Regions from separate parts of the Pantoea sp. RCC30.1 genome, predicted to be linked through region 2. Evidence: predicted binding sites of a transcription regulator. Region 2 holds the regulator's gene; each other region holds the start of a gene.
The links. The regulator PurR, encoded in region 2, represses purine synthesis genes. The targets are predictions, from matches to a motif close to CANGCAAACGTTTGCNTG.

Region 1 (9,876 bases), on a different contig from region 2:
GGACGCAAATTGCCGGTGCCGGACAGTGCCGGACTGCGCCCGACCACCGATCGGGTGCGTGAAACGCTGTTTAACTGGCTGGCCCCGGTCCTGCCAGAGGCTCGCTGCCTTGACTGCTTTGCCGGTAGCGGCGCATTAGGACTGGAAGCGCTGTCGCGTTACGCGGGATCGGCGACCCTGCTGGAGCTGGAACGTCCGGTGGCACAGCAGCTGACAAAAAATCTGCAGACGCTGCACGCCAGTAATGGCACCGTGATTCAGACCAATGCGTTAAACTGGCTGGCACAGCCAGGTACACCCTTTGATGTGGTGTTTATCGATCCGCCGTTTCGTCAGGGATTGCTGGAACAGACGTTGCAGCTGCTGGAGCAGAATCACTGGCTGGCCGCTCAGGCGCTGATTTACGTCGAAAGTGAAGTAGAAAATGGCGCACCGTCAGTGCCGCCAGAGTGGGATCTTTATCGCGAGAAAATAGCCGGACAAGTGGCTTATCGTTTGTATCAACGTCAACAGGAGACGCAGGATGTTACTTAATTTGGGGCGTCTGTTGATGCTATGCGTGTGGGGATTTTTACTGGCTAACCTGGTTCATCCCTACCCTAAACCGCTGACTTATTTTATCAACGTTGCGCTGATTTTCATGATCCTGATGCATGGTCTGCAACTGGTATTACTGCGCACGACGCAGACCAAAGATGCGCCGCCGATTGACCGCGTCACCCAGGCCAAAGTTTTTCTGTTCGGGGTGTTCGAACTGGTCGCATGGCAGAAGAAAAACTTCCCACGCAAGAAATAGTGCCGTGCGGGCGCAATGCCCGCCGGTTACTGCAGAGGCATGAAGCTGATAAAGCGCGTGCCCTGCATCTTCAGCTCGCCTCTCGCGCCTTTATCCAGCTGATGATATTCCGCCTCTTTCAGCTGTACTTTGATGTCGCTGGCACCGTTCAGCGGATGAAACAGCACCTCATACCGCATCTCTTCCCCGGCGATCACTTCGCGCTGCCGTGAACGGCGATTAGGAGAAGGAAATTCACGCTTGGTTTTGACCTCAGCCTGCAAAGCACGCTCCGGTGACGCGTCGTTCACTGCCACTTCACGACGTTGCTTGATGAACTGACGAGTCGCCAGCACGGCGATAATCGCCAGGACGATGATAATAATTAGCGGCGGTTTGCTCATAGCGCTCTCGTGCCTGTGGGGATAATGAATCAGGCGGCAAAGCATACAACCAGAGTTGCCTGATTGTCACATCTCAGAGGCTTAACCTAAACTGGAAGGGATATTTTGGGATCTTTCACCATTTTGAGTAAAAAAGGGAGAAACAATGCTCTGGTCTTTCCTCGCTGTACTTTTCTCCGGCTGGCTCTATGTCGATGCCACCTATCGCGGGCCTCAGTGGCAACGCTGGCTGTTTAAACCGGTCACGCTGCTGCTTCTCGTCGGGCTGGCCTGGCAGGCACCGGTGCTGCAGACCACGGACTACCTGATTCTGGCCGGGCTGGTCGCGACGCTGGTCGGTGATGCGTTAACGCTGCTGCCTCGTCAGCAAATGCTCTATGCCGTCGGGGCTTTCTTCCTGTCGCACCTGCTTTATACGCTCTGCTTCGCCGCCAGCATGACCATGACCTTCTTCTGGCCGATTCCGCTGACGCTGCTTATCATCGGTGCCGCCCTGATTGGCATCATCTGGAGCCGACTGGAAGATCTGCGCTGGCCTGTCTGTACCTTTATCGGCATGACGCTGGTGATGGCCTGGATAGCGACCGAGCAGTACTTCTTCCGCCCGACCGATTACAGCTTCTCGATCATGGTCGGTGCCGGTCTGCTGCTGCTGGCAAACGCCGTCTGGTTTATCTCGCACTATCGCCGTCGCTTCACCGCTGACAGCGCGATTGTTGCCGCCTGCTACTTTGCCGGTCACTTTATGATCGTGCGTTCATTGTGGGTCGTCTGAGAAAATAGCCTTGACTCTGGAGTTCACTCCAGAGTGTAGGATAGCGGGATGGGCAGCGTTGCTCATCCCATTATCCGGAGGTCATATGCATCAAGATCACGCCTGTGGCTGCGGCAAACCGCGTGCCAGCCACGCCGCAGCAAAACCGCTGTGCCAGGTTCGCCAGGCCCGTCCCCTCTCCCTTTCCATCCATGCTGCTACGCCCGTGACGGCGGATACAGCAGGCTGTTGCTGTGACAGCAACAGCAGTCCTGGCAACGAGGCTGACACCGCTGAGGAAAGCGACCGGCGAGGGTCCACTTATCCCTTTAGCTGGCAGGTCAGCGGAATGGATTGCCCGAGCTGCGCCCGCACCATTGAAACTGCCGTCCGCCAGGTAAAAGGCGTGACCGACGCCCGCGTGCTGTTCAGCAGCGAGAAGCTGGTTGTCAACGCAGACCAGGATGTGCAAAACGCCGTTGAACAGGCGGTGAAAAAAGCCGGTTTCCAGCTCGCAGCCTCATCAGCCACGTCGGCTACATCCCCCGCCAGTACGGGCTGGCAGCATAACCGGATGCTGATTTTACTTGCACTGCTGGTGCTCGCCAGTAGCATTCTCAGCCAGTTCGCACCCGCCTGGGGCGATCGGCTGTTCGTGCTGACCACGCTGGTCGGCCTGGTCCCGGTAGCGCGCGGTGCATGGCAGCGCATTCGCAGCGGATCGCCTTTTACCATTGAGACATTAATGACACTGGCGTCAGCCGGTGCGCTGATTATTGGCGCGCACGCTGAAGCCGCGATGGTGCTGGTGCTGTTTCAGCTGGGTGAACAACTGGAAAGCTATGCCGCTTCCAGGGCGCGCAGCGGCGTCACCAGCCTGATGGCGTTGCGGCCTGAATCGGCGATTCGCCTTGAACAGGGCAAACGTCTTGAAGTACCGCTGGCGGCGCTGCAACCCGGCGATGTGATTGAAGTCGCGGCGGGCAGCCGCCTGCCGGTCGACGGCCGTTTAATCAGCCCGCTCGCCAGTTTCGATGAGAGCGCGTTAACCGGGGAATCATTGCCGGTAACCCGCGCCAGCGGCGAAAAGATTCTCGCCGGAGCCACCAGCGTGGATCGACTGGTGATGCTGGAAGTGGTGTCGAAGCCAGGTGAAAGCGCGATTGACCGTATCCTGCAGCTGATCGAGGAAGCGGAAACGCATCGTGCGCCGGTTGAACGCTTTATCGATCAGTTCAGTCGCATTTATACGCCGCTGGTGATGCTGCTGTCGCTGCTGGTAATGGTGGTGCCGCCCTTGCTCTTCGCAGGCGACTGGCAGCCGTGGATCTACAAAGGGCTGACACTGCTGTTGATTGGCTGCCCCTGTGCACTGGTGATCTCAACGCCTGCCGCCATTACCTCCGGGCTGGCTGCGGCGGCGCGACAGGGCGCACTGATCAAAGGCGGTGCGGCGCTGGAGCGGCTGAGTTCGGTGCGCAGAATGGCGTTTGATAAAACCGGTACCCTGACGCTGGGTAAGCCACAGCTGACGCAAATCCTGCGCTTTGGCACGGCCAGCGAGTCAGAGATGCTGGCCCTGAGCGCCGCTGCGGAACAGGGTGCGACCCATCCGCTGGCCAGCGCTATCGTGTCGGCCGCGCAGGCGCGTGACCTTGTTATTCCTGAAGCGCAGGATCAGCAGGTGCAGGCCGGCCGCGGTATCAGTGCGCAGGTTTCAGGCCAGCAGATTCAGCTGCTGACGCCCGGCCATGCTCCCGGTCTGACGCCGCAGCAAAGCGCGCAAATAGCTCAGCAGGAAGCCGAAGGTGAAACCCTGGTGGTGCTGATGCGCGATGGCGAGGCGCTGGGTGCGCTGGCCCTGCGCGATCAGCTGCGTGACGATGCAATGGAGGCGTTAAAAGCGTTGAAAAAGCTGGGTATTGAGAGCCTGATGCTGACCGGCGATAACCCACGCGCCGCAGCAACCATTGCCCGCCAGCTGGATATAGATTATCGCGCCAGCCTGCTGCCCGCCGATAAGGTGGCGGCCATCCGTGAACTGAGTCGGCAGCAGCCGCTGGCAATGGTGGGAGATGGTATTAACGACGCCCCGGCGATGAAAGCGGCGACGCTGGGCATTGCGATGGGTAGCGGCACCGATGTTGCGCTGGAAGCGGCCGATGCAGCCCTGACGCGTAATCAGCTCAGCAATCTGGCCCCGATGATTGCACTGGCACGCCGGACACGGCGCATCATCCGCCAGAATGTCGGAATTGCGCTGGGTCTGAAGGCGATTTTCCTGGTCACTACCCTGCTGGGTCTGACCGGACTCTGGCTGGCGGTGCTGGCGGATTCCGGTGCGACCGCGCTGGTCACCGCCAACGCGTTGCGGTTACTGCGTCGTCGCGCCTGAGTGTGAGGCTTCTGATCGATGAGTGAGGTTAACCACGGCCCGAACGGCTGTCGTTAACCTGCCATGCCTTTGCGGATCAGAAACTGGTAGGGCAGCGTGTCGGTCTGCTGCGCCAGCAGGCCATGTTCCATAAAGCGGCAGAAACCAGGAATATCGCGGGTCGTCGCCGGATCATCGGCGATGATCAGCAACGTCTCGCCATTCTGCAGGCCGCGTACGGTTTTGCGCACCATCATCACCGGCTCCGGGCAACGCAGGCCACGGGCATCCAGCTGATGGTCGGCAGAGGAAAAAGCATCGCTCATAATCAACTCGGTTCAGGTAAAGGGCGCTCATTCTAACGCGTGCTGGCGGTGAAGCAAGGCGATAACGATTGCGCTAAAATTAACCATTGCATAAAAAGCACAACGCGGTAAGATGCCGCCGCTTTTTGCTCATGAAACTGCCAGGCGCTGCTCGAACGGCGTCCCGCAATGGGTTCCCTCACCCCAACATTAAAAAGGTTGAATATGCTCGCATTTTCTTCACGTCAGCGCATGCATGCGCTTTTCTGGTTGTCGCTGTTTCACCTGCTGGTGATCACATCAAGTAACTATCTGGTACAGCTGCCAATTTCCGTTTTTGGCTTCCACACCACCTGGGGTGCGTTCAGCTTCCCGTTTATCTTCCTGGCGACCGATCTCACCGTGCGTATTTTTGGCGCACCGCTGGCCCGACGCATTATTCTGGCCGTGATGATCCCGGCGCTGTTTATCTCTTACGGCGTCTCGGCACTGTTTTATCAGGGTGAATGGCAGGGCTGGCACGCACTGGAAGTGATGAATCTGTTTGTTGCCCGTATCGCCTGCGCCAGCTTTATGGCTTATGCGCTGGGTCAGATCCTCGACGTTCATGTGTTTAACCGTCTGCGTCGTCTGCCGCAGTGGTGGATAGCACCGGGCTGCGCGATGTTTCTGGGGAATATCAGCGATACGCTGGCCTTCTTCTTCATCGCCTTCTATAAAAGCCCCGATGCGTTCATGGCGCAGCACTGGGTTGAGATCGCTCTGGTGGATTACAGCTTCAAGGTGCTGATCTGCATGATCTTCTTCCTGCCCGCCTACGGCGTGCTGCTCAACGCCGCGCTGAAGCGTCTGGCTGAACGCCAGACCGCCCGCCAGGTAAATTTCGGCTAAGAACCCATACAGTGTTCTGCCATTACCCGCTAAGATCTTCTGACAATCATCAGGTTGCGTTTGCAACCTGATTCCTGTTGTATTAATGCCTGACTGGAAACTTAAAAAGGGATTCTGATGCGCAACCTGGTGAAATATGTAGGAATGGGTTTACTGGTACTTGGCCTGGCGGCCTGTGACCAGAAGAAAGATGAAGCGGCGAATGACAACGGCGTCAGCGCCAGTCAGTCGGCGCAGACCGTCACGCTGATGGATGGCAAACTGAGCTTCTCACTGCCACCAGGCATGTCAGATAAAAGCGGTAAACTGGGTTCGCAGACCACGAACATGCACGTTTATGCCGATGAAACCGGTGCCCGCGCCATTATTGTGATTGCCGGTGACCCGACAAATGATGGGCTGGATGTGCTGTCGAAGCGCATGGAACAGCAGCAGCGCAACCGCGACCCGCAGCTGCAGGTGGTGTCGAACAAATCTGTGACGCTGAAAGATCAGCCCGCACAGCAGCTGGATACAGTGATTTCTGCCAACAACCAGACCTCATGGTCTTCCGTGGTTCTGGCAAAAGTGGATGGCAAGCTGGTGACACTGCAGATTACGCTGCCAGGCGATAATCAGCAGCAGGCGCAGAGCGATGCTGACAACATTGTGAAAAGTATTACGCTGAAGTAAAGCAAAAGGCTGGCTTCCCATAGGGAGGCCAGCCTTTGTTCAGAGGACGTTATAAACCTGTATTTTCCCGGATATATTTCCGCGCTTTCACTGCATACTCAAACGGATTGGCCAGCGCCGGATCCTGCTCCGCTTCCACCACCATCCAGCCTTTGTAGCCGTAATCATCCAGGATTTTAAACACCGGTTTGAAGTCGATCACGCCATCGCCCGGCACGGTAAAGGTGCCCTTTTTGACGCCTTCCAGGAACGAGAGATGATTCTCACGTACCTCGGTGACCACCTCATCACGCACATCCTTGAGATGAACGTGAAAGATGCGCGGCAGATATTTTTCCAGTACCGCCAGCATCTTCTGCTGGGAGCCTTCGGAGTAGTAGACGTGGCCGGTGTCATAGAGCAAACCAACCTGCTCGTCGGTCATCGCCATAAACCGGTCGATCTCTTCAGTGGTCTGAATGCCGGTGCCCATATGATGATGCAGCGTCACGCGCATCCCCTTCTCCCCTGCGATGCGGGCCAGTTCGTTGTAGCCCTCTGCGGTTAACCGCCACTCTTCATCGCTGAAAATCGCTTTCTCTTCAAACACCGCAAGCCCGGTGCCCTGAATACTTTTACTCTGCTCTGAACAACCAATCACCCGCGCGCCCATCGCATGCAGGAAGTTCATGTGCTCGATGAACTGTTCGATGGTTTTCTCTTTATCGCCGTTGGCAAAAAAGGTGCTGAACCAGGCGTTGCAGATTTCAATGCCGCGAATGTCGAGCATCGGTTTCAGAATCGCTGGATCGCGCGGATATTTGCTGCCCACTTCGCTTCCGGTAAAGCCAGCCAGCGCCATCTCACTGACGGTCTGCTGGAAGGTATTCTCACTGCCGAGATCCGGCATGTCATCGTTGGTCCAGCCGATTGGCGCGATCGCCAGTTTTACGTTCTTTTTGTTCATCTTCTTATTCCCAGGCGGAGAGCGGCTATGCCGCATAGAGAGCTGAATCAGTTATAGAAAGCAGGACGCGGCGGCATCTCTACCGGCTCAATCGCACCACTGTTCTGCGCTTTGATGCAGGCATCGGCGGCCACTGAAGCGGCGAAGCCATCCCACGCAGAAGGTCCGGTAAGCTGGCCCGCTTTGATGTCGTTGATAAATGCCTGCAGCTCAACGTCATAAGCCTCGATAAAGCGATCTTTCCAGTCCACCAGAATGGTGTTCGACAGGCGGGCATCTTTGCGCAGTTGCACTGAAGATGGCTCTGGCAGGCGGGCAATGCCCTCTTCACCGACCACTTCACACTGAATGTCATAGCCGTAGGCGCAATTAACGAAGATCTCGACGTCGATGCGTACCCCTTTGTGGGTTTCGAACAGTACGATCTGCGGGTCTTTCAGCTGACCATGCGACTTTGACGTCACGCGCGGGAAGATCACCTGCACCGTTTTATAGTCGTCGTTTGTCAGCCAGCGCAGCACATCCAGCTCGTGGATCAGGGTGTTGGTGATTGCCATCGGCGTGGTGTAGTTCTCCGGCACGGTCGGGTTACGGTGCGCGCAGTGCAGCATCAGCGGCTCCCCGATATCGCCATCGGTGATGACTTTTTTCAGGGCGCGATAACCCGCATCGTAAGGACGCATAAAGCCAACCTGCACCAGGCGTTTACCCGCCTGAATCTCTGCATCCACCACCCGGCGGCAGCCCTCAGCGCTCATCGCCAGCGGCTTCTCACAGAAGACCGGTTTACCGGCGGCAATCGCCGCTAAGGTGAACTCTTCATGGGTCGGATCCCATGAGGTGACCAGCACCGCATCGACGTTGGGTGACTGAATCACATCGTGGCCATTTTCGAACACCTCTGCCTCAATGTTCAGGCGTTGCAGTGCGGCACGCGCGCCTTCGACATTGATGTCAGAGACGGCAACCACCTGGGCGCCCTGCAGCACATGGCTGCAGCGGCGAATATGTTCCTGACCAATTGCACCTGTACCGATGACGCCAAGTTTCAAAGTCATAATTACACCTGTGTAGGGTTCGTACGGAGAAGAGGAAAACGGGCCGCAACACGGCCCGGAAATTAATATTTGCGCGCCTGATCCAGATGACTGTTGAGCTTGTCCGCCACCGCCTGAGCGCGTTCGGTTTTAGAGGTCTGCGCCACGCCGACATGCCACCAGCTGAAATATTTGTGGATCATGGTTTTTGGCAGCACTTTGATGTCGATAAGGGTGGAAACAGTCTGGGTACGGGCATCTTCCAGCGCCGCTTTGAGCTGCTCCAGTGTGGTGACCCGATAGGTTTTGCAGCCATAACCGGCAGCAATCGCGGCGAAATCGACCGGGATAAAACCGCCATCCAGCTTGCCGCCTTCCGGATTACGGAAGCGGAACTCGGTGGTAAAGCTGTCCATGCCATGTTCCATCTGCAGGTTATTGATGCAGCCGTTAGTCATGTTATCCAGCAGCACCACGTTGATCTTCGCCCCTTCCTGAATCGAGGTGACCAGCTCTGAGTGCAGCATCATAAAGGAGCCATCACCGACCAGCGCATAAACCTCGCGCTGCGGCTGTGCCAGCTTCACACCCAGTGCGGCATTCACTTCATACCCCATACAGGAGTAGCCATATTCGACGTGGTAGGCGTTGTAATCTTTGGTGCGCCAGACGCGCTGCAGGTCGCCCGGCAGACTGCCCGCCGCCGCGACCACCACCGCGTCTTTCGGCAGTTGCTCGTTTAAAGTGCCGAGCACGCTGCTTTGCGTCAGCAGCGACTGAGTCAGGCGATTGAATTCAGCGAACACCGCTTCGCGGTCGAGATGGTCAGCAATCTCCGGCACAAAGTCGCCATCGTGATATTCCACCTGATAGACGCGCTGCGTCTCTTTCAGCAGCTGACTCTGCGCTTGCTCAATCTGATCGCCCCAGTCGTTGCTGTAGTGCTGTGAGGCCAGCGCGGCGGTGAGCGCGGTCAGCCCTTCGCGGGCATCGGCCAGCAGCTGCACGCCATCAAGCTTGTAGCTGTCGAAGTTGCTGACGTTAATGTTCAGGAAGCTGACATCGGGATGCTGGAAAATCCATTTCGATGCGGTGGTGAAATCGGTGTAGCGGGTGCCAATGCCGATCACTAAATCGGCCTCTTTTGCCAGCAGGTTAGCGGCCAGACAGCCGGTTTCACCCACGCCGCCGACATTCAGCGGATGGTCAGAGACCAGCGTGCCTTTGCCGGCCTGCGTCTCGGCAAAGGGAATCTGATAGCGCTCGGCAAACTGGCGCAGCGCCTCGCCCGCTTCGGAGTATTTGACGCCACCGCCGCAGATAATCATCGGCTTGCGCTTACGGTTAATCAGCGTCAGGGCATCTGCCAGCTGGGCCGCCACCGGAAGGCGGCGATCGAGACGGTGCACGCGTTTCTGGAAGAAATAGTCCGGGTAATCCCAGGCTTCACCCTGCACATCCTGTGGAAGAGAGAGCGTGACCGCACCGGTTTCTGCCGGATCGGTCAGTACGCGCATGGCGTTGATACAGGCAGACATCAGCTGCTCCGGGCGGCTAACGCGATCCCAGTATTTGCTGACGGCGCGGAAGGCGTCATTGGTGCTGATGCTGAGATCGTAGCTCTGCTCAATCTGTTGCAGTACCGGATCGGGCTGGCGGGTAGCGAAAACGTCGCCGGGCAGCAGCAGCAGAGGAATGCGGTTAGCGGTCGCCGTGGC
Region 2 (9,876 bases):
ATCATTTTCGTGCTGCCGTTGAGCTGTTTGTGCAGCAGGGCCATATCGTCGGCTGCCTGGGCGTTAAAGTCTCCGCTGAGGTGTGCGATCTCTCTGAGCCAATGCGTGACGCCCTGCAGCAGGGTGCAGGAAAGATTACCGCCCTCTACGCCCGGACGCTGATCGCTGCAGAGCAGCAGGAGCCGCTGAGCCTGCCGCAACCTCCGGTGCAGATGGCGGAATTACTGTCGCTGCTGTGGCTCGGTGCGAGCCTGCAGAGCAAAATTTCCCGCGCGGCGCAGCCACTGCGTCTGGCATTGAGTACCATCGAACAGTGGCTTAAAAGCTACTGATTTTTAAAAAACGTATTTGTAGACGACTGGTCTACTAATCAGGAGCTATTATGGCGAGTACACAGCTGTTTCGTCCGCTGAAAGTCGGCGCAATTACCGTCCCAAACCGCGTATTCATGGCACCGCTGACCCGTCTGCGCAGCATTGAGCCAGGCGACATCCCTACTCCGATGATGGCGGAATATTACTGTCAGCGCGCCAGCGCTGGTCTGATCATAACCGAAGCGACTCAGATCTCTTTCCAGGCGAAAGGCTATGCCGGTGCCCCAGGCTTACATACGCAGCCACAGATTGCAGCGTGGAAAGTGATTAACGAAGGCGTGCACCAGGCTGGCGGTCACACCGCAGTACAGTTATGGCACACTGGTCGTATCTCACATAACAGCGTGCAGCCGGAAGGCAAAGCACCGGTAGCGCCATCAGCGATTGCTGCCGGCACTCGTACTTCACTGCGTGCTGAAGATGGCAGCGTTTATCGCGAAGATACCTCAACGCCGCGTGAACTGACCGTGCCAGAGATCAAGCAGATCGTGGCTGATTTTGGTCAGGCTGCGGCCAACGCGCGTGAAGCGGACTTTGATCTGCTTGAGCTGCACTCCGCGCACGGCTACCTGATGCACCAGTTCCTGGCTCCTGGCTCAAACCATCGTACCGACGAATATGGCGGCAGCATCGAAAAACGCGGTCGCTTTGCGCTGGAAGTGGTTGATGCAGTCATCGCTAACTGGTCAGCCGATCGCATTGGTATTCGCGTCTCACCCATCGGCAGCTTCCAGAATCTGGACAACGGTCCGGACGAAGAAGAAGCGGCGCTGTGGTACATCGGCGAGCTGGCAAAACGCAACATCGCCTATCTGCACCTTTCAGAGCCAGACTGGGCCGGTGGTCAGCCTTACACCGATGCCTTCCGTCAGAAAGTGCGTGATCTCTTCCCGGGTGCCATCATTGGTGCCGGTGCCTACACCGTTGAGAAAGCCGATGATCTGATCGGTCGCGGTCTGATCGATGCGGTTGCGTTTGGTCGTGATTACATTGCTAACCCGGACCTGGTTGAGCGTCTGCAGCAGGATGCCCCACTCAATCCACAGCGCCCGGAAAGCTTCTACGGCGGCGGCGCTGAAGGTTATATCGACTACCCGACGCTGTAACTGTTTTGGGCTGCCGTCCGGGACGATGGCGGCAGCCATTATTCAATGGCGATTTTCATCGCTATACTTATCGCCTGGGTCATCCGGCGATGGCGTTTTATTTAAAAGAGGATGTTATGCGTTTACTTCATACCATGCTGCGCGTTGGCGATCTGCAACGTTCTATCGATTTCTACACCCGTGTGCTGGGCATGCGCGTGCTGCGTCAGAGCGAAAACACCGAATATAAATATACCCTGGCGTTTGTAGGCTACACCGACGAGAGCGAAGGTGCGGTGATCGAGCTGACTTATAACTGGGGCGTCGATAAGTATGACCTCGGCAATGCGTATGGTCACATTGCGCTGGGCGTTGATGACGCAGCAGCAGCGTGCGAACGTATCCGCAAAGATGGCGGCAACGTGACGCGTGAAGCGGGTCCGGTTAAAGGCGGCTCCACCATTATTGCCTTTGTTGAAGATCCTGATGGCTACAAAATCGAGCTGATCGAAAACAAAGATGCCGGTAACGGCCTGGGCAACTAAACCTGCCCCTCAGCCTGCCTTCCGGGTGGGCTGAATCCCCTTCTCTTCGCTTCATCTGCTGCACCCGGCCCCGTTTTTTGCCATAATACGCGCTGCCCTTTTTCTGCAACGAGATCCTGATGTCTGAATCGAATTCCCCTAATGCACTCAATCAACGTTTCCGTGGCTTCTATCCGGTGGTGATCGACGTTGAAACCGCAGGTTTCAACGCCCAAACCGATGCGTTACTGGAGATTGCCGCTATCACGCTGAAAATGGATGAAGAGGGATGGATTCAGATCGACCAGACGCTGCACTTCAACGTCGAACCTTTTGTCGGCTCGCTGCTGCATCCGGAAGCGCTGGCCTTTACCGGTATCGATCCGAGTAATCCGCTGCGCGGCGCAGTCAGTGAATATGAAGCGCTGCACGCCATTTTCAAAATGGTGCGCAAGGGCATTAAAGACAGCGGCTGCAATCGCGCCATTATGGTGGCGCACAATGCCACGTTCGACCTGAACTTTATGTCAGCGGCGGCGGAACGTGCCAGCCTGAAGCGCAATCCATTTCACCCGTTTGCCACCTTTGACACCGCAGCGCTGAGTGGACTGGTGCTGGGTCAGACGGTTCTGGCGAAAGCCTGTATTGCGGCGGGAATGGAGTTTGACAGTACGCAGGCGCATTCGGCGCTCTATGACACTCAGCAGACGGCAACGCTGTTCTGCGAGCTGGTGAACCGCTGGAAACGGTTAGGTGGCTGGCCACTGCCCTTCGCGGAAGGTGATGCAGAAGCCACGACATCCGCATAAGGGATGCCGCAATGAAAAAGGCCGACGTGATGTCGGCCTTTTTTTATTCTGCTTCTTTAAACTTCTCTGCAGTCTCTTTGATCAGCGTCTGCAGTTCACCTCGTTGTAACATCTCGACGATGATGTCGCAGCCACCGACCAGCTCGCCATCAACCCACAACTGCGGGAAGGTTGGCCAGTTAGCGAATTTCGGCATCTCGGCACGAATGTCCGGGTTCTGCAGAATATCCACGTAAGCAAAACGCTCACCACAGGCTGACAGCGCCTGTACCGCCTGTGCAGAGAAACCGCAGCTAGGCAGTTTCGGGGAACCTTTCATGTACAGCAGGATCGGGTTTTCTGCGATCTGGCGCTGAATTTTTTCTACAGTACTCATAATTGCCTTCCTTAATTCGTCACTTCGTGTTTGTTTATTGTAGCGACTTCGCAGCGTGACTGAAAACGAGATTTTGACCGCTGCCCGATTAAATCGCCATCATTGTTAAGTTCAGCTTCGTGACGCCTGAATCCCTGATTATTAACAGCTGGTAACAGTTTAATAATTCGTAATAATTTCGTTGATATAAGACGCTGAAAATGTTCATTTTCAGCGCGATTACGTGGGTTGCAAAGATTAATATTAAAAGGCATTACAGTTTTTAAAAGAACTGGACTAGAATGGCCTGGGCGCTGATCCTGGATCAGATTAATCTCAACTTTGTCGCGGTGCGTAGTGGCCCTGACAACTTAACTAATCAACGGACTATGCGTTTAATCATTACGCTTTTGATGCTGGCCTTTGCGCAACTGTTTTTCAACGTCGCTGCTGCTTCACCGCACGCGCCGGTGAACGTCAGTACGCATAAAGCAGAAAAAAAGAGTGCGCGCGACGATGAGCGCCGCAAACGTCGCCAGGTAAAAACGGTGACGAAAAAGACTCGCCTCAGCCCTGTTCAAAAACTCAAAACTAAAAAACAGAAAAAAGTCGAACTCACTGCGAAACAGACGCCTGCTAAGAAGACCTCGCTTAAAACCGCCCGTATCAGCAAAAGCAAAGAAAAAAATAAAGAGAAGAAACGCTATGGTCATCAGCGCCAGCTAAAAACCGCTGAGGTCACCACCAGCGAACCTGGCACAATTAAAATGAGCAAATCCCACCGTCAGCGCTATCAGAAGGCACGTGAAACCGCGATGACCAAGCTGATGGGCCAGTTGGGTAAACCTTATCAGTGGGGCGGCACGTCACCCCATACTGGTTTCGATTGCAGCGGTCTGGTCTGGTACGCCTATAAAGATCTGGTGAAGTTTAAGATCCCGCGTACCGCTAACGAGATGTATCACCTGCGTGACGCAGCGCCAATTAAACGCGAGTCGCTGGAGAAAGGCGATCTGGTCTTCTTCCGCATTAACGGTCGCGGTACTGCGGACCACGTCGGCGTTTACCTGGGCGATGGCAAGTTTATTCAATCGCCACGTACCGGTAAAGATATTCAGATCAGCGCATTAGGAGAAGATTACTGGCAGCGCCACTACATTGGCGCCCGTCGGGTGATGACGCCAAAAACTATACGCTGAGCAGCAGAACAGTCAGAAAAAGCCGGGATAATCCCGGCTTTTTTATTAGTGCAGAATGGCAGTAAAACTAAAGGCCACAATCATCAGCAGACAGCCTGCGGTGGTCATTAACGCCAGTTTAAGATCGGTACTCATTGTTTGCTCCTTAGTCACACAATTTGTAGGGATATGGCATTTTCCCACACAGCCCGGTAAAAATCTCGTTTTATCCGTCCAGCCTTGTTAGAATCCCGCCTCTGTTGCGCAACGCGCGCAACTCTGATTCCGTTTGCGCATCTTTTAAGGCATTTATTCTCCGCCAGCGGCCTGTTTACGGGCAAGAAAAGCTGCATTTTTGCGGAAAAAACCCTGAGCAGACGCAAACGTTTAACACTACGCTTATCATAGAGTTAGATAAGCACTGGAGTCCGATTTTCATGGCAACAATTAAAGATGTGGCGAAACGCGCCGGCGTCTCAACGACCACCGTTTCGCACGTCATCAATAAAACCCGCTTTGTCGCTGAAGAGACACGCAACGCGGTCTGGCAGGCGATAAAAGAACTTCACTACTCGCCGAGCGCCGTCGCGCGCAGCCTGAAAGTGAACCACACCAGGACGCTGGGCCTGCTTGCCACCTCCAGCGAAGCGCCCTATTTTGCTGAAATTATTGAAGCGGTTGAAAATCACTGTTTTGACAAAGGCTATACGCTGATTCTGGGTAATGCGCATAACGACCTGCAAAAGCAGCGCGCCTACCTCAGCATGATGGCGCAGAAACGCGTCGATGGTCTGCTGGTGATGTGCTCTGAATATCCGGACGATCTGCTGCAGATGCTGGAAGAGAACCGTAATATCCCAATGGTGGTGATGGACTGGGGCGAGTCGCGCGCCGACTTCACCGACACGGTGCTCGATAATGCTTTCCAGGGCGGCTATCTGGCTGGACGCTATCTGATTGAACGCGGACACCGTGATATTGGTGCTATCCCCGGTCAGATGGAACGCAACACTGGTGGAGGACGCCACGCCGGTTTCCTGAAGGCGATGGAAGAAGCGGGTATTCAACCGCGTGCCGAGTGGATTGTGCAGGGTGACTTCGAGCCGGAGTCAGGCTATCAGGCGATGCAGCAGATCCTGTCGCAGAAACAGCGTCCAACGGCGGTGTTCTGCGGCGGTGACATCATGGCGATGGGCGCGATTTGCGCCGCCGACGAGATGGGCCTGCGCGTCCCGCAGGATATTTCGGTGATCGGTTATGACAATGTGCGCAACGCCCGCTATTTCGCACCGGCCCTGACGACCGTGCATCAGCCTAAAGCCCAGTTGGGTGAAAAAGCGCTGGATATGCTGCTGGACCGCATCACCAGTAAGCGTGAAGTGTCACAAACGATTGAAGTCCACCCTACGCTGATTGAACGCCGTTCCGTGGCCGATGGTCCATTCCGCGACTATCGCCGTTAATCTTCGCTTAACCACTCCTGATTAAGTGTTTGCGCATCACCCAGATAGCTGAGCAACCAGCCTGTTGCCGGTGATGCGCGATCTTCAGCCCAGCTGACGCAGCAGGGGCTGTCCGGGAACGCCACCGGCAGTGTCAGTTCAACCAGCTGGCCGCTGTCCAGCAGTGGCCTGGCAAGATGACCCGGCACCATCGCCACACACAATCCCGCCTGTACGCACTCCAGCCCGGTCTGCCATTCCGGCACCACCAGCCTGCGCTGGTTATCCAGCGTCCATGTCATACGGCGTGGCAGCGCACGCGAGGTATCTTCCAGCACCAGTGATGGCCAGCTTCGCAACGTGTCATCATCGATCTGGCTCGCCTGCGTCAGCGGATGATCCGGCGCGACCACGCAGCGCCAGTTGAGAGTGCCCATATCGCGAAACGCAAAACGTCCGCCCACCGGGATTGCCTGCGTGGCACCAATCGCGACCTCCACCCGGCCATCGGCCAGCGCATCCCAGACGCCGTTAAAGACTTCATAGCTGATGATGAGCTCCATATCGGGGAAGTGGCGATAGAAATCTTTAACCAGTTGCCGGGTGCGCTGAGGCTTTGCAATACGGTCAACGGCAATGCTGAGCTGCCCGCGCCAGCCGTTGGCAAGCTGCTGACACTGTCGCCGGGTGGCAAGCATTTTTTTGATGACGCTGCGCCCTTCCCTGACAAAATGCTCGCCTGCCGGGGTGAGGACCACTTCACGATGCTGACGCTCAAATAGCGGCACCGCCAGCCAGTTCTCCAGCTGGCGCACCGTGTAGCTGATGGCAGAAGGCACCCGATGTAACTCCTGCGCGGCAGCGCTGAAGCTGCCCCCACGGGCGACCGCGTCAACCACTTCTAATGCATATTCTGACCACATAATCTGCCTTCAAAAATTTTAACAGCAATCGGCAAATATTACCGTTTCACAGCAGCAAACGCACCTTTTACACTCTGCCGCGTTTATCCTGCAAAAATGAGAATGAGATGTTGTCGAATAAAGGATTTATGCCTTACCTTGCCCTGCTGAGCATGCTCGGCTTTTTAGCCACAGATATGTACCTGCCCGCCTTCGGGGCGATGCAGCAAACCTTTAATACCTCACCCGGCCTGATCAGCGCCAGTATGAGTCTCTTTCTGGGAGGCTTCGCCCTGGGTCAGCTATTCTGGGGACCGCTCTCCGATCGCATTGGTCGCAAACCTGTGCTGCTGGCCGGACTGGCCATGTTTGGCATCGGCTGTGCGGGCATGCTGTGGGTGAATAATATCTATCTGATGCTGGCGCTGCGCTTCGTGCAGGCGATTGGCGTCTGTGCTGCGGCCGTGAGCTGGCAGGCATTAGTGGTGGATCGCTACCCTGCCGCGCGCGCCAACAAAGTCTTCGCCACCATTATGCCGCTGGTTGCGCTCTCTCCCGCGCTGGCGCCGTTGCTGGGTGCCTGGCTGATCGGCCACTTCCACTGGCGTTCGATTTTCCTGGTGCTGACCCTGATTGCGATGGCGCTGATACTGACCACGCTGCGTCTGCCCACCGTTCGCAAAGCCGCAAGTGAAAAAAAGGCGCAGCCGGGCTTCTTCACGCTGCTGAAATCGCGGGTCTACAGCGGCAACGTGCTGATCTACTCTGCCTGTTCTGCCAGCTTCTTTGCCTGGCTGACTGGCTCGCCGTTTATTCTGGCGGATCTGGGTCTCTCACCCGCCGATATCGGCCTGAGTTATGTGCCCCAGACCCTCGCCTTTTTAATAGGTGGATTCGGCTGTCGCGCTCTGCTCAACCGCTTTAACGGTGCACAGTTGCTGCCCTGGATGCTGGGCGTCTACAGCCTAAGCATTCTGTCGCTGTTTGCTGTTGCGCTTGCAGGCAACAGCACGCTGGTGAGCCTGATGGTTCCGTTCTGCGGGATGGCGCTGGCTAACGGGGCGATCTATCCGATTGTGGTTTCCAGTGCACTGATGCCCTTCCCGGATGCCACTGGTAAAGCTGCTGCTTTGCAGAACACCCTGCAGTTAGGACTCTGCTTCGCCGCCAGCCTGGCGGTATCAGCTGGATTAACCCAGGCGCTGTTTACAACCACGCTGATGATGGCGGTGACCATTGTGCTCGCGTTGATCGGTTACGCCATGCAGCGTGCCGCAAACGCACAAACTGTTGTTGCCTCTGCGCAACCTGCCTGCCAGGATAATCATTGATACCCTGACTTCTTACTTAGCGCCCTAACAATAAGTTATTGAATATTGACCCGCGTGAGCATATACTCATCCGGGTCAACAAACCTGTAATAAATCAACAATATAATAACGTAATAATCTGATTGGCACCCTGCTGCCGGGACGGTATTCGCGCGCGTTATTCTCATCTTACCCGACCTGCTGCAGGCTGTTCCAGTCCTCTGTATCACACAATAACCGGTTTGCGGAGCCATCCGCATCGTTTCTCAATGCCTGAATAAATTGACTACTCTTTGTTCAGGTTCAGATTGGACAGGTGGTGGAAAATCTATGAGTTCATCTTATGCAGAAGCAGTGAGCCCTGAAGAGAACCATTGGTATCGCATCGTTCATGAACTGCTGGAAAAAGCGGATATCGAAATTAATGGTTCACGTTCCTGGGATATTCATATTAATCATCCTGGTTTTTTTAAACGTGTTCTGCAGGAGGGCTCTCTTGGGCTCGGTGAGAGCTACATGGATGGATGGTGGGAGTGTGACCGGCTGGATATTTTCTTCCACCAGGTACTTAAACACAAACTCGATCAGCAGCTGCCTCATCACTTTAAAGACACGCTGCGCATTGCCGCCGCCCGCTTAACCAATCTGCAGTCAAAAAAACGGGCGTGGATTGTCGGTAAAGAGCATTACGACCTGGGCAACGATCTCTTTTCACTGATGCTCGATCCATACATGCAATACTCCTGTGGCTACTGGAAAGAGGCTACGACGCTGCCAGCAGCGCAGGAAGCCAAGCTGGATATGATCTGCCGTAAATTAGCGCTGGAACCCGGGATGTCGCTGCTGGATATTGGCTGTGGCTGGGGCGGCCTTGCGGAATTTGCCGCACGTCATTACGGCGTCAAAGTGCATGGCGTGACGATTTCCGCTGAACAACAGAAACTGGCGCAGCAGCGCTGTAGCGGGTTAGACGTCACGATTCTGTTGCAGGATTATCGCGATCTGAATGAGCAGTTTGATCGCATTGTTTCGGTGGGGATGTTTGAGCATGTCGGGCCGAAAAATTACGCCACCTATTTTGATGTGGTCGATCGTAATTTAAAGCCTGACGGTCTTTTCCTGCTTCACACCATCGGTGCGATTAAGACCGATATGAGTGTCGATCCCTGGATCGATAAATATATCTTCCCCAACGGCTGTCTGCCTTCAGTGCGTCATGTGGCGGATGCCAGCGAGCCCCACTTTATTCTGGAAGACTGGCATAACTTTGGTGCCGATTACGACAAAACACTGATGGCCTGGCATGAACGCTTTTTGCAGGCCTGGCCAGAGCTGGCTGATAAATATGGCGAACGCTTTAAACGGATGTTCTCCTATTATCTGAATGCCTGCGCTGGTGCCTTCCGGGCGCGTGATATTCAGCTGTGGCAGATTGTGTTTAGTCGCGGCGTTGAGGGCGGATTACGGGTGGCGCGGTAGGACCCGGTTATCATGCAGATGCTGCGAATGCCAGATCATATTGGATCTCACAGCAATGAATAGGCTTAACGAGCAGGGAACCGGATCAGAACAGGAAAGCGTCCCGCCGCCCGGATAAAAATGCCGGAAGCATTTTTGAACAGCGCAACGCGTTGGCCCGGCAACGTGCGCACCTCAGGGATGAGGTGCGTAATCGCGCGGGCCGAGCGTGTTATGGACTGGTTTTTGCGTCTTTCCAATCTGACCCTGTTGCCTGTGATGGCTCGGTATCACCGCAAAACAGTTCAGACCCTATCACAACGCTCAAAGGCGCTTACACGCCTTTTATTTACTCTCGGAGTCAGGCTGACCGGTCAGCATACTCATCGCCGCCGCAGCATCGCGCTGGGCTAACACCCGCTCCACGGTCTCTACGATT
Region 3 (9,876 bases), on a different contig from region 2:
GCTTTGCCACTCTCTGGTCATCTGAATCGCATCTGAATGTAGCGATTTATCTTCTGAAATAGTAAAGATTCTCTTAATTAATTTCACTGCGCCGGATTCTCTCCCGAATCCGCATTGCTCAGATTCTCCGCGTCGTTAGTGCAAAAAAAAGGCGATCACAGATTCTTCACCAATCTCTGCAACAAACCCGCTAAGCTTGGGGCAAATTGCGGAAAAAAATGGAAGGAGAAACCATGCCGACACTACGGAAAAACCTGACCAGCCAGCAGGCGCTGGATCAACTTGAACGCCTGTACGACGGTGCCATTGATGCGCTGCGCGCGGCGATCAAAGCTTTTACCGAAAACGGCACACTGCCCGACGAGGCCGATCGCGCAAAGGGACTGTTTGTCTACCCGGAGCTACGCATCACCTGGCACGGCGAGGGTCCACAGCAGAACCGCACGCGAGCCTGGGGACGCTTCACCCACACCGGCAGCTACAGCACCACGGTTACCCGTCCGGCGTTGCTGCGTCACTACATTTCGGAACAGCTTCAGATGCTGGAGAAGGAATATCAGCTGGAGATCGACGTGGGGCCGTCCAGCCAGGAGATCCCCTATCCTTACGTGATTGACGGCTCCGATCTGTCGCTGGATCGCACCATGAGCGCGGGTATTGCGCGCCACTTCCCGACCACCGAACTGTCGCAGATTGGCGATGAGACCGCCGACGGCCTGTTCCACGCCGATGCCAAATTCCCACTGTCACACTTTGACGCGCTGCGTACCGACTTCTCGCTGGCCCGCCTGCGTCACTACACCGGCACCAGCATAGAGCACTTCCAGCCGTTTGTGCTGTTCACCAACTACACCCGTTATGTTGATGAGTTTGTGCGCTGGGCGATCGAGCAGGTGCGCGATCCCAGCACCCCTTACGACAGCCTTGCCTGCGCCGGTGATGTGGTGCTGACCGCCAACACCGCCGACAGCGAATCGATGCTGTCTGACCTGGCGTGGAAGAAGCACCAGATGCCGGCCTGGCATCTCACTTCGCCGAATCGTCGCGGTATTACGCTGATTAATATCGGTGTCGGCCCGTCGAATGCTAAAACCATCTGCGATCATCTGGCGGTGATGCGCCCCCACGCCTGGCTGATGATTGGTCACTGTGGCGGTCTGCGTGAGAGCCAGCGGATTGGTGATTACGTGCTGGCCCATGCTTATCTCCGTGACGATCATGTGCTCGACAGCGTGCTCCCGCCAGACATCCCGGTGCCAAGCATTGCCGAAGTGCAGCGCGCGCTCTACGACGCCACAAAAGCCGTGAGCGGCATGCCAGGCGAAGAGGTCAAACAACGGCTACGTACCGGTACTGTGGTGACCACGGACGACCGTAACTGGGAGTTACGCTACTCCGCGTCGGCCCTGCGCTTTAACCTGAGTCGCGCAGTCGCGGTCGATATGGAGAGCGCCACCATTGCCGCGCAGGGTTATCGCTTCCGTGTGCCCTACGGCACGCTGCTGTGCGTTTCAGACAAGCCGCTGCACGGCGAGATCAAGCTGCCGGGTCAGGCGAACCGCTTCTATGAGGGGGCGATTTCAGAGCATCTGCAGATTGGTATCCACGCGGTTGAGCTGCTGCGCGCCGAAGGCGATAAGCTGCATTCACGGAAGCTGCGGACCTTTAATGAGCCGCCTTTCAGATAAGCATGAACAGAACGGGTGCTGCCATTTGGCAGCACCCGTCTCAGGTTGTGTTAAATAGATTCAAAGCACATAGCCTGTGATGTTGAACACTATTTGATCAGAAATTATAAAGGTCAATCTTCATCCCTCACCAAAGAGCCAAAACTCATTTAGGTGTCGGTATTACACTTTAAAGGTTTCAACAATCAGCCTGAGAGACTGCGCTTGCTCAGAGAGAGACTGAGAAGCACTTGATGACTCTTCGACCAGAGCAGAGTTATTTTGCGTCACCCCATCCATCTGACTAACTGCAATGCTCACCTGAGAAATCCCCTGCATCTGTTCAGCCGACGACAGCGCAATAGCGTCCATTGATTCAGCCAGTTCATCCACCAGATGCACGACCTTGAGAATACTCAAACCCGTATCACTGGCAACAGTGACACCGCACTCCACCTGTCCGACAGCCTGTTCTATTAATGTTTTAATATCTTTAGCAGCAGTCGCACTCCGTTGTGCAAGCGTTCTGACTTCAGACGCGACGACAGCAAAGCCCCTTCCTGTCTCTCCCGCTCGCGCCGCTTCAACGGCTGCGTTCAGGGCAAGAATATTTGTCTGGAAGGCGATACTTTCAATGACGGCAGTGATATCTCTGACTTTAGAAGCGCTCTTAGAAATATCACTCATCGTATCTGACATCAGTTTGACGTCCGTTTCACCCCTTTTGGCAATTGAGGCGGTATCTCTTGCTGAGTTGGCTGTTTCCCTGGCTGTTTTGCTGTTATTTTGAACAGTAGCGGTTAGCTGTTCCATACTCGCAGCCGTTTCCTGCAATGCAGCGGCCTGCTGCTCAGTGCGGGATGCAAGCTCATTATTACCTTCAGAAATCTCATTCGCAGAAAGGGCGACTGAAGAAGAGCCTGATTTAATCTCTGAAACGATATCCCGTAACCGAACCTGCATACTGTTTAAAGAGGCCATGAGACTGAGAGTGTCATTTTTCTTCAGCATAACCGGTGTGGTCAGATCTCCATTGGTGATCGCATAAGCAAGCTTCCGCGCTGTACTCGGCTCATCGCCAAGCTCGCTCATGAGTTTACGAATAAGATAGACGCTGGTGCCTGTGCCGAACAAAATAGCCGCAACTAAAAGCGTCACCAGGATGATGTAGGCTCTTTCGGTATTTTTCGCGTTTTGATTCACTGAGTCATCCGACTGCTTTGCCAGGATTTCACTCATAAGAGAAAGACCTTCAAGCAACGGAACCTGAGCGGGTCTGACTTTTTCCAACAGATACTTAACGGTGATTTCACTGTTTTTAGCCAGTGCCAGCGGAACGGTGTTACTGAAGGCGTCCAGGGCATTTTTCTCGCTGTCACTGATCTTCTCAAAGGCTTTATATTCGGCAGTATCACCAGATTGGCTGATCATCGTTTTCAGTTGATCCCTGCTGGATGCAAATTTAGCCTTTAGTTTAACCAGGCGATCAGACTGCTCCTGGATAAGAGTCTGATCTGAAAATAGTGATAAATTCCTTACGGTTATCGCCATATCGCGCTGGGCCAGAGTGAGCTCATTGATTAATTTATTTTTTTTCATATCCCCCTGAACAACAGACTCAAGTGTACTTTTAGCCTGATATAAAGAGTGAATAGCGACAACGATGCATATGGAAAAAAAGATTATTAACGTACCAAATCCAGAGCCGAGGCGTGTTGATATTTTCATTATAGTTCCTTGAAAGGGGTGGCGATATAGTTCTATCGGCATATATGCTTTTTACTTCAGTAAATATTTATTGCATAAGTAATGTTGGACAGAATTAATTTCCACCTTTAAAACGCCACAATAAATCATAAATTTTTCAGGCATATCAGATTTACCAGAGACCGCTACTTTTTGTATTAAAAATCATCCAATATCTTATGTTTTACATTACCTGAACTTGTGATTGCGTTACCCTCCACGTTTTGATACCCATGGTGCGTATCATAAAAGTTTCATTAAACTGTTGCAGGCACCGTCAATAAAGCGACTAAAATCTGGATGTTCTGCCCGCGCATAAAAACCCCAAAATAATATTAATGACAATTTCATCTTCAATCTTTTATTATATCTTCAACAGCAGACCAAACTCTGTGATACACACATAACGTAAAATTACAAATAACCTCAGAAATAGTTTGATTTAAAATAGAAAAAACCGGACAAAAGGTTACGTTTTTTCATGTTATCTTAGGTCTGTAAGTGATGATTTCATGCTGACGCTAACCGTCATTCAACCCTCTCAAACCGGCTTTCTTTTTTCATCAGCGCCTGCACTATCATTCGTAATCGAAGTCACAAATTTCCCGATTGCCGGAGAGGTATCACGATACCGGGTTGCGAGCAGGACGGCAGTATTGAGTCTCTGGCCTTCGACAGGTAAGAGAACGACCCTGCTATGCAAATCATTTCGCAGAGAATCAGGAACAATCGAGATGCCAAAACCGGCACTTACCATCGGTATGATAGACTCGATCTGAAGTGCATACTGCCCGCGAATGAGCGTAAAGCCTGCCTGATGACAGGCAGCCATAAGGATATCGAACATTGTCCCAATGTTGTTTCTCTCGCAGAGAACAAAAGGCTCCGTGGCGAGCATCTCCAGTGAAATAGCGCCGCCAGAAATAGCAAGCCGATGATTTATCGGCAATACAACAGCCAAAGACTCCTGCACAATCGGTGTAAGCTCTACGCCATCCAGCGTATCCGTTAGCGGACTAATGAATGCAGCGTCCACACTTCCCTCAAGGAGTTTCCTGATAAGGTCAGGCGTATGCCCGCGAGAACGGACTTCAGCAGTAGTTCAGTATGAGTACGCGTAAACTGGCAAAGGCGTGCGGTAATACCCCGTTTGAAATAGGTTCCGCCTGCAAATCCTAAATTTATTTCGTTGCTTTCACCTCGCCTGAAGCATTGTACTTCATTCAATACATCATCAACATTGGCCAGAATATATCGTGCATGCTTAAGTAATACCCTCCCCCCTTCAGCATGATGTTCAGGTTTCACCGCCTGGCTTATAATTTATCGGCAATTTTCCTGGTAAGAACAGTTATGTAATTAATGTCATTTTGGGCGCCGGAAAGCCCTGGCACACTGTTAAAAGCATTTTCAGTGCTGAAACAGAACTCATAACCTGGATACCCTTGATTTTATTAATTTAAATAAATTGCTGCCTTAAAAAAATTAATCCATAAAATTATTCCGTAAAATCACCACCTTTTTTTTACAAAAACATGATGGGAAAACATCATTCTAATCAGCTGCACGCCGTGGTAATTGCAGTTAAGCAGACCTCGTTGATAAATCGAGAACTCAGGCACCTCACTGGTGAAGACATTGCACTGCAATGGCGTTTGTAGCAGGTGCGTTTATTACAAAACCTTCCCTCATAAGTGGATGAAACCTTTCCATCGTCAGCGGGTCCTGATGTCAGTAGAATTGCTGATTAATCATTTTCGTTGTCTGCCGTTATTTTTATTTAAGCCGCCGGGCGCTAATGGCTGGTGAACATTTTGTTCAATCAGAAAAGAAGTCAGTCGGGTTAATTCACTGAGCAGAGGGAGGTTGAGGTCTGCAGGGTGGTGCTCCTGGGCGGAGTCTGAAATGTACTGACATCTTAAAAATTTGATGTCTGTCAGGTTTAATGTGGTGCGGTTGCGCTTATTTTTTTCTGAAAGGTAGCCGATAACTTCAATATCCTTCACCAGGGATATTTAATGACCACTACATTTCCGCCATATGCATTCTATTGCAACCCTTAGCAAGGTATCAGACACCGCCTGCCTGCCCCATCGCCTGGCGAACGAAACCTGCTCATAGCAACGAAACCAGTCCAGTCCTTCCCCGCTTTCAGCGGCCTGCATCCCCGAACCGGGCAACAATCCCACCGGCAGGGGTTCCCCCGAGGCGTCCGAAGCGCTGAGGAACAACCGGAGGCCAGGATGAGCCGACAGGACGTCGGCGAAAGGACGGCGCGAGCCAGGGATGGCGAGTCCGGACGGTCCGTCGGCCGCAGGGCGTGACGAAGGGACCCCGCGCAGCGGGGCGCGCAGGCAGCCGGCGCCGGGATTGTTAAGGGGCGGGCGTCCGCCCCTTGACGCGTCCGCCTGCACGGGCGATCTGAAACTCCCCACCGCCTGGCGGGCGTAACCTTCTCAGCGCCAGCCCGCTGCAAAGCGTAACCCGCTCAGCGCCAGCCCGCTGTAAAGCGAAACCAACCCTGCCGCCAGGCAACAACTAAGCACTCAACCATCCCAGCTTAATCACAAACAGAATCGACAGAATCACCAGCGCCGCATTCACCTCTTTCACACGACCGCTCAGCAGTTTCACCAGCGTCCAGGTAATAAAACCAAACGCGATGCCGTTAGCGATCGAATAAGTCAGCGGCATGGTCAGCGCAGTCACGGTGACCGGCGCAGCGGTAGTGATATCTGTCCAGTCAATATCAGCAAGACCGGATGCCATCAGCACGGCCACAAACAGCAGCGCAGGCGCAGTGGCATAAACCGGCACGCTGGAGGCCAGCGGCGAGAAAAACAGCGCCAGCAGGAATAGCACACCCACCACAATCGCGGTCAGTCCGGTACGTCCACCCGCACTCACGCCCGCCGCGGACTCGACATAACTGGTCGTGGTCGAGGTGCCGAGCAGTGAACCAAACAGCGCAGCCGCACTGTCGGCAATCAGCGCACGGCCCATCTTCGGCACGTTGCCCTGCTCATCCGCCAGACCAGCGCGTTTGGTCACGCCCAGCAGTGTGCCGGTGTTATCAAACACATCAACAAACAGGAAGGCAAAAATCACGCTGATCAGGCCTACGTTAAATGCCCCGGCGATATCCAGCTGCAAGAAGGTAGGTGCAATCGACGGCGGCGCAGAGAAGACGCCGGCAAACGGCGACAGGCCAATGCCCATGGAGATAAAAGTCACCAGCAGAATGCCGATCAGCACCGCGCCGGTTACGCGACGCGCTTCCAGTACGACGATCACCACAAAGCCGAGCATCGCCAGCAGCGGACCCGGTTTGGTCAGATCGCCAATACCCACCAGCGTCGCCGGGTTATCAACCACGATGCCCGCCCCTTCCAGCGCAATAATCGCCAGGAACAGCCCGATACCGGCACCAATTCCGGCGCGCAACGGCAGCGGGATACTGGCAATAATCCACTCACGGATCTTAAACAGCGACATCGCGAAGAAAATCACCGCCGAGAGAAACACCGCGCCCAGCGCAATCTGCCACGTGTAGCCCATGTGCAGCACAACGGTGTAGGTGAAGAAAGCATTCAGCCCCATGCCTGGTGCCAGCGCAATCGGGTAGTTAGCAATCAGTCCCATCAGCACGCAGCCAATCGCCGCCGCCAGACAGGTGGCGACAAACACCGCGCCCTTGTCCATGCCGGTAGCGCCCAGAATGCTCGGGTTCACAAACAGAATATAAGCCATCGCCAGGAAGGTCGTGATCCCGGCGATAATCTCGGTACGAACCGTGGTGTTATGCGCTTTGAGTTTGAATAGTTTTTCTAACATCATCATCTCTCGATACAGGAGACATCAGTCTCTCTTGCCAAAGGGGTTTGCATGCTGATTTATTCTGTTTAGGGACATGGATACCAGCCGCTGCATACTTGCGTGCCAGAACCGCCTGAAATCCCTGACTGACCCACTGCCCAAAGCAATTGCCATGCCATCTACCGACGCAATCGATTACCTGGCAGCGCTGGACACGCCTAAGAACATTCCGAACCAAAACGAGGCGCGATTATGGTGCAATGCACCGATCCCGCGCAATCGTTTTCCTGCGGCACGCGGGCAACGCCCAAAAACTCTGCGCCAGCGCACGCTTCAGCAATCTCACAGGCGAAGCTGGTCACGTTTCAGCACGCTGCCTCAGCAACCTTTTATGGCCTGTGTAGACTCCAGAATTAACTCTTTCGTAACATTGAGGCCGCGCCATGAAGCCAGCGATTTTGGTGGTGGATGATGATCCTGCTGTCTGCGACGTCCTGCAGGATGCGTTAAGTGAACATCTGTTAACGGTTTACAGCTGTCATCAGGGACGCGAGGCGCTATCGATGCTCAGCGAACACCCGGAAATCTCGCTGGTGATGCTGGATATGATGCTGCCCGATACCAACGGGTTACTGGTGTTGCAGCAGCTTCAGCGGCAGCGACCGGACGTGCTGGTGATTATGCTGACCGGGATGGGTTCGGAGGCGGAGATGGTGGTGGGTCTGGAGATGGGCGCAGACGACTACATCGCCAAACCCTTTAATCCCCGCGTGGTAGTGGCGCGCGCCCGGGCGGCCCTGCGTCGCAGTGGACGCATTGCACAGCCCGATTCTGAACAGGAGGCCTGGCGCTTTAGCGGCTGGCAACTGGACGATGGCCGCTGCCAGCTGTTTAATCCGCAGCGCGAGCTGGTGCCGCTGACGCAGGGGGAATATAGCCTGCTCCGCGCGCTGGTGCGCCATGCCCGCAAAGTACTCACCCGCGATCAGCTGCTGGAGCTGACCCACAGCGAAAGCCTGGACGTGTTTGACCGCACCATCGACGTGCTGATCATGCGCCTGCGCCGCAAAATCGAAATCAATCCACATCAGCCCGACCTGATCCGCACTATTCGCGGTCTGGGCTATGTCTTTTCGGCTGACGTGATGAAACCCGAAACCGCGCCGCGCACCAGCCAGATCGCCTGAATCACCCCGCCGGGCCAGCGAACAGCGGCCCACTCTTACCCCTCGTCACTCCCGCCATATGCGCGCGGCACCAGATCCACCTGCGCTTCCCCGCTCCGGATGACAGCGAGAATCGTTTCGGCCACGCGTTCAGGGGTATGAGCGAACGCTACGCTTTGCTGCAACTGCTCAGTCGCCACGTCCTGTCCCGATTTCACCGACTGATAAAATTCCGAGGCAGTCATAAACGGATAAACAACAGAGACTGTAATCCCGGCTTCAGCCAGATCCAGCCGTGCCACACCAGAGAGCATATTCAGCCCCGCCTTGGAACTGGTGTAGGCCGCCGATCCCGCATAGGTTGCCAGCGTCGCCCCGGAACTGACGTTGATAATGCTGCCAGTGCCCTGCCGCCGCATCTGCGGGATCACCGCCTGCATCATCATCAGCGGGGCAATCAGGTTAAGGTCGAGCAGCGCCCTGAATTCCGCCGCATCAATCTCATCAATCGCCGCATACAACCCCTGCCCGGCATTGTTGATGAGCACATCAATCCGGCCAAAGCGTGCCATCCCGATTCTGACGGCATTTTCAATCTGGTCAGCCTGCGTGACATCGCAGGCTACCGCCAGCGCATTTACGGACATCTCAGCCAGGGCATCAATGCGCTGTTTGCGCCGTGCCAGTAAGATAACCCGCGCACCCGCCTGCAGCGCCGCTCGCGCCGTGGCCTCACCAATCCCCGACGATGCACCGGTAATCATGATCACTGCTTCTTCAATTCTCATTTAACGTTTTCCTGCAAAACGGTCAGGAAACGAGAATAATCTGCAGCGGGTTGCGCGGCGGCTGCAATTCTGCCTAAAATTTGCCCATTCCTGCTTTTCTCCCTTCAGGCGCGGTAACCGCCGGAGACACGTGACATGAATGGCTTTGATGCGTTAAGAGATGAAGTGCTGGCGTGCGCGGCGAATGAACTCACTGCGACGGCGATTCCGCGCGTGGATCTGTATCGCGTCAGCCAGCCGATGGCCCTGCCGCCTGAAATCTATCCGCCCTTTGTCAGCCTGATCCTGCAGGGAGAAAAAAGGCTGCAGGTGGGCGACCGCTCTATCCGCTATTCCGCCGGAGAGATGTTTACCGCCTCGTTCGACCTGCCCGCCACCGGCGAAATCACGGTTGCCAGCGAAGCTTCGCCTTATCTGGCCCTGCGTCTGACGGTCGATTTTACGGCCCTTAGCGATCTGCTGCATCAGATGCCCGTTACCGATCTTCCTGTGACGAAGAATGGCATTTCAGTCACCAGGGTGGATGATGCGCTGACGGATGCCTGGCTGCGGATGATGCGCCTGCTGGCAAAGCCGGATGAAATCGGAGTGATGGCACCGTTAGTGGAGCGCGAGATTCTTTATCGGCTACTACAGGGTCCTCAGGGCGGCGTGCTGCGTCAGGCGGCGGAAGTGAACGGGCATTTCGCGAAG

Region 1: the regulator PurR is predicted to act here: its motif matches at 4,796-4,813, upstream of AC2LB6_RS05605 (7-cyano-7-deazaguanine/7-aminomethyl-7-deazaguanine transporter).
Region 3: the regulator PurR is predicted to act here: its motif matches at 7,502-7,519, upstream of AC2LB6_RS18600 (NCS2 family permease).

What each region holds. Positions count from the first base shown of each region.
Region 1 covers NZ_JBXUHX010000004.1:88,285-98,160, reverse strand. Annotated here, with positions in the region: gene rsmD (16S rRNA (guanine(966)-N(2))-methyltransferase) at 1-534, shown strand, start outside; gene AC2LB6_RS05630 (DUF1145 family protein) at 524-796, shown strand; gene AC2LB6_RS05625 (DUF2500 domain-containing protein) at 823-1,179, opposite strand; gene AC2LB6_RS05620 (lysoplasmalogenase) at 1,325-1,954, shown strand; gene AC2LB6_RS05615 (zinc/cadmium/mercury/lead-transporting ATPase) at 2,040-4,328, shown strand; gene tusA (sulfurtransferase TusA) at 4,382-4,633, opposite strand; gene AC2LB6_RS05605 (7-cyano-7-deazaguanine/7-aminomethyl-7-deazaguanine transporter) at 4,838-5,503, shown strand; gene AC2LB6_RS05600 (DcrB family lipoprotein) at 5,621-6,175, shown strand; gene iolE (myo-inosose-2 dehydratase) at 6,225-7,121, opposite strand; gene iolG (bifunctional inositol 2-dehydrogenase/D-chiro-inositol 1-dehydrogenase) at 7,169-8,179, opposite strand; gene iolD (3D-(3,5/4)-trihydroxycyclohexane-1,2-dione acylhydrolase (decyclizing)) at 8,242-9,876, opposite strand, start outside.
Region 2 covers NZ_JBXUHX010000017.1:43,180-53,055, reverse strand. Annotated here, with positions in the region: gene AC2LB6_RS15745 (TetR/AcrR family transcriptional regulator) at 1-332, shown strand, start outside; gene AC2LB6_RS15740 (alkene reductase) at 383-1,480, shown strand; gene gloA (lactoylglutathione lyase) at 1,597-2,004, shown strand; gene rnt (ribonuclease T) at 2,124-2,792, shown strand; gene AC2LB6_RS15725 (Grx4 family monothiol glutaredoxin) at 2,836-3,171, opposite strand; gene AC2LB6_RS15720 (C40 family peptidase) at 3,537-4,346, shown strand; gene cydH (cytochrome bd-I oxidase subunit CydH) at 4,392-4,481, opposite strand; gene purR (HTH-type transcriptional repressor PurR) at 4,763-5,788, shown strand; gene punR (DNA-binding transcriptional activator PunR) at 5,785-6,690, opposite strand; gene punC (purine nucleoside transporter PunC) at 6,798-8,000, shown strand; gene cfa (cyclopropane fatty acyl phospholipid synthase) at 8,310-9,458, shown strand; gene AC2LB6_RS15690 (riboflavin synthase subunit alpha) at 9,783-9,876, opposite strand, start outside.
Region 3 covers NZ_JBXUHX010000025.1:5,471-15,346, forward strand. Annotated here, with positions in the region: gene AC2LB6_RS18580 (AMP nucleosidase) at 234-1,688, shown strand; gene AC2LB6_RS18585 (methyl-accepting chemotaxis protein) at 1,851-3,395, opposite strand; partial or broken gene AC2LB6_RS18590 (LysR substrate-binding domain-containing protein) at 3,955-4,479, opposite strand; gene AC2LB6_RS18595 (hypothetical protein) at 5,165-5,419, opposite strand; gene AC2LB6_RS18600 (NCS2 family permease) at 5,952-7,250, opposite strand; gene AC2LB6_RS18605 (response regulator) at 7,673-8,416, shown strand; gene AC2LB6_RS18610 (SDR family oxidoreductase) at 8,452-9,183, opposite strand; gene AC2LB6_RS18615 (AraC family transcriptional regulator) at 9,319-9,876, shown strand, end outside.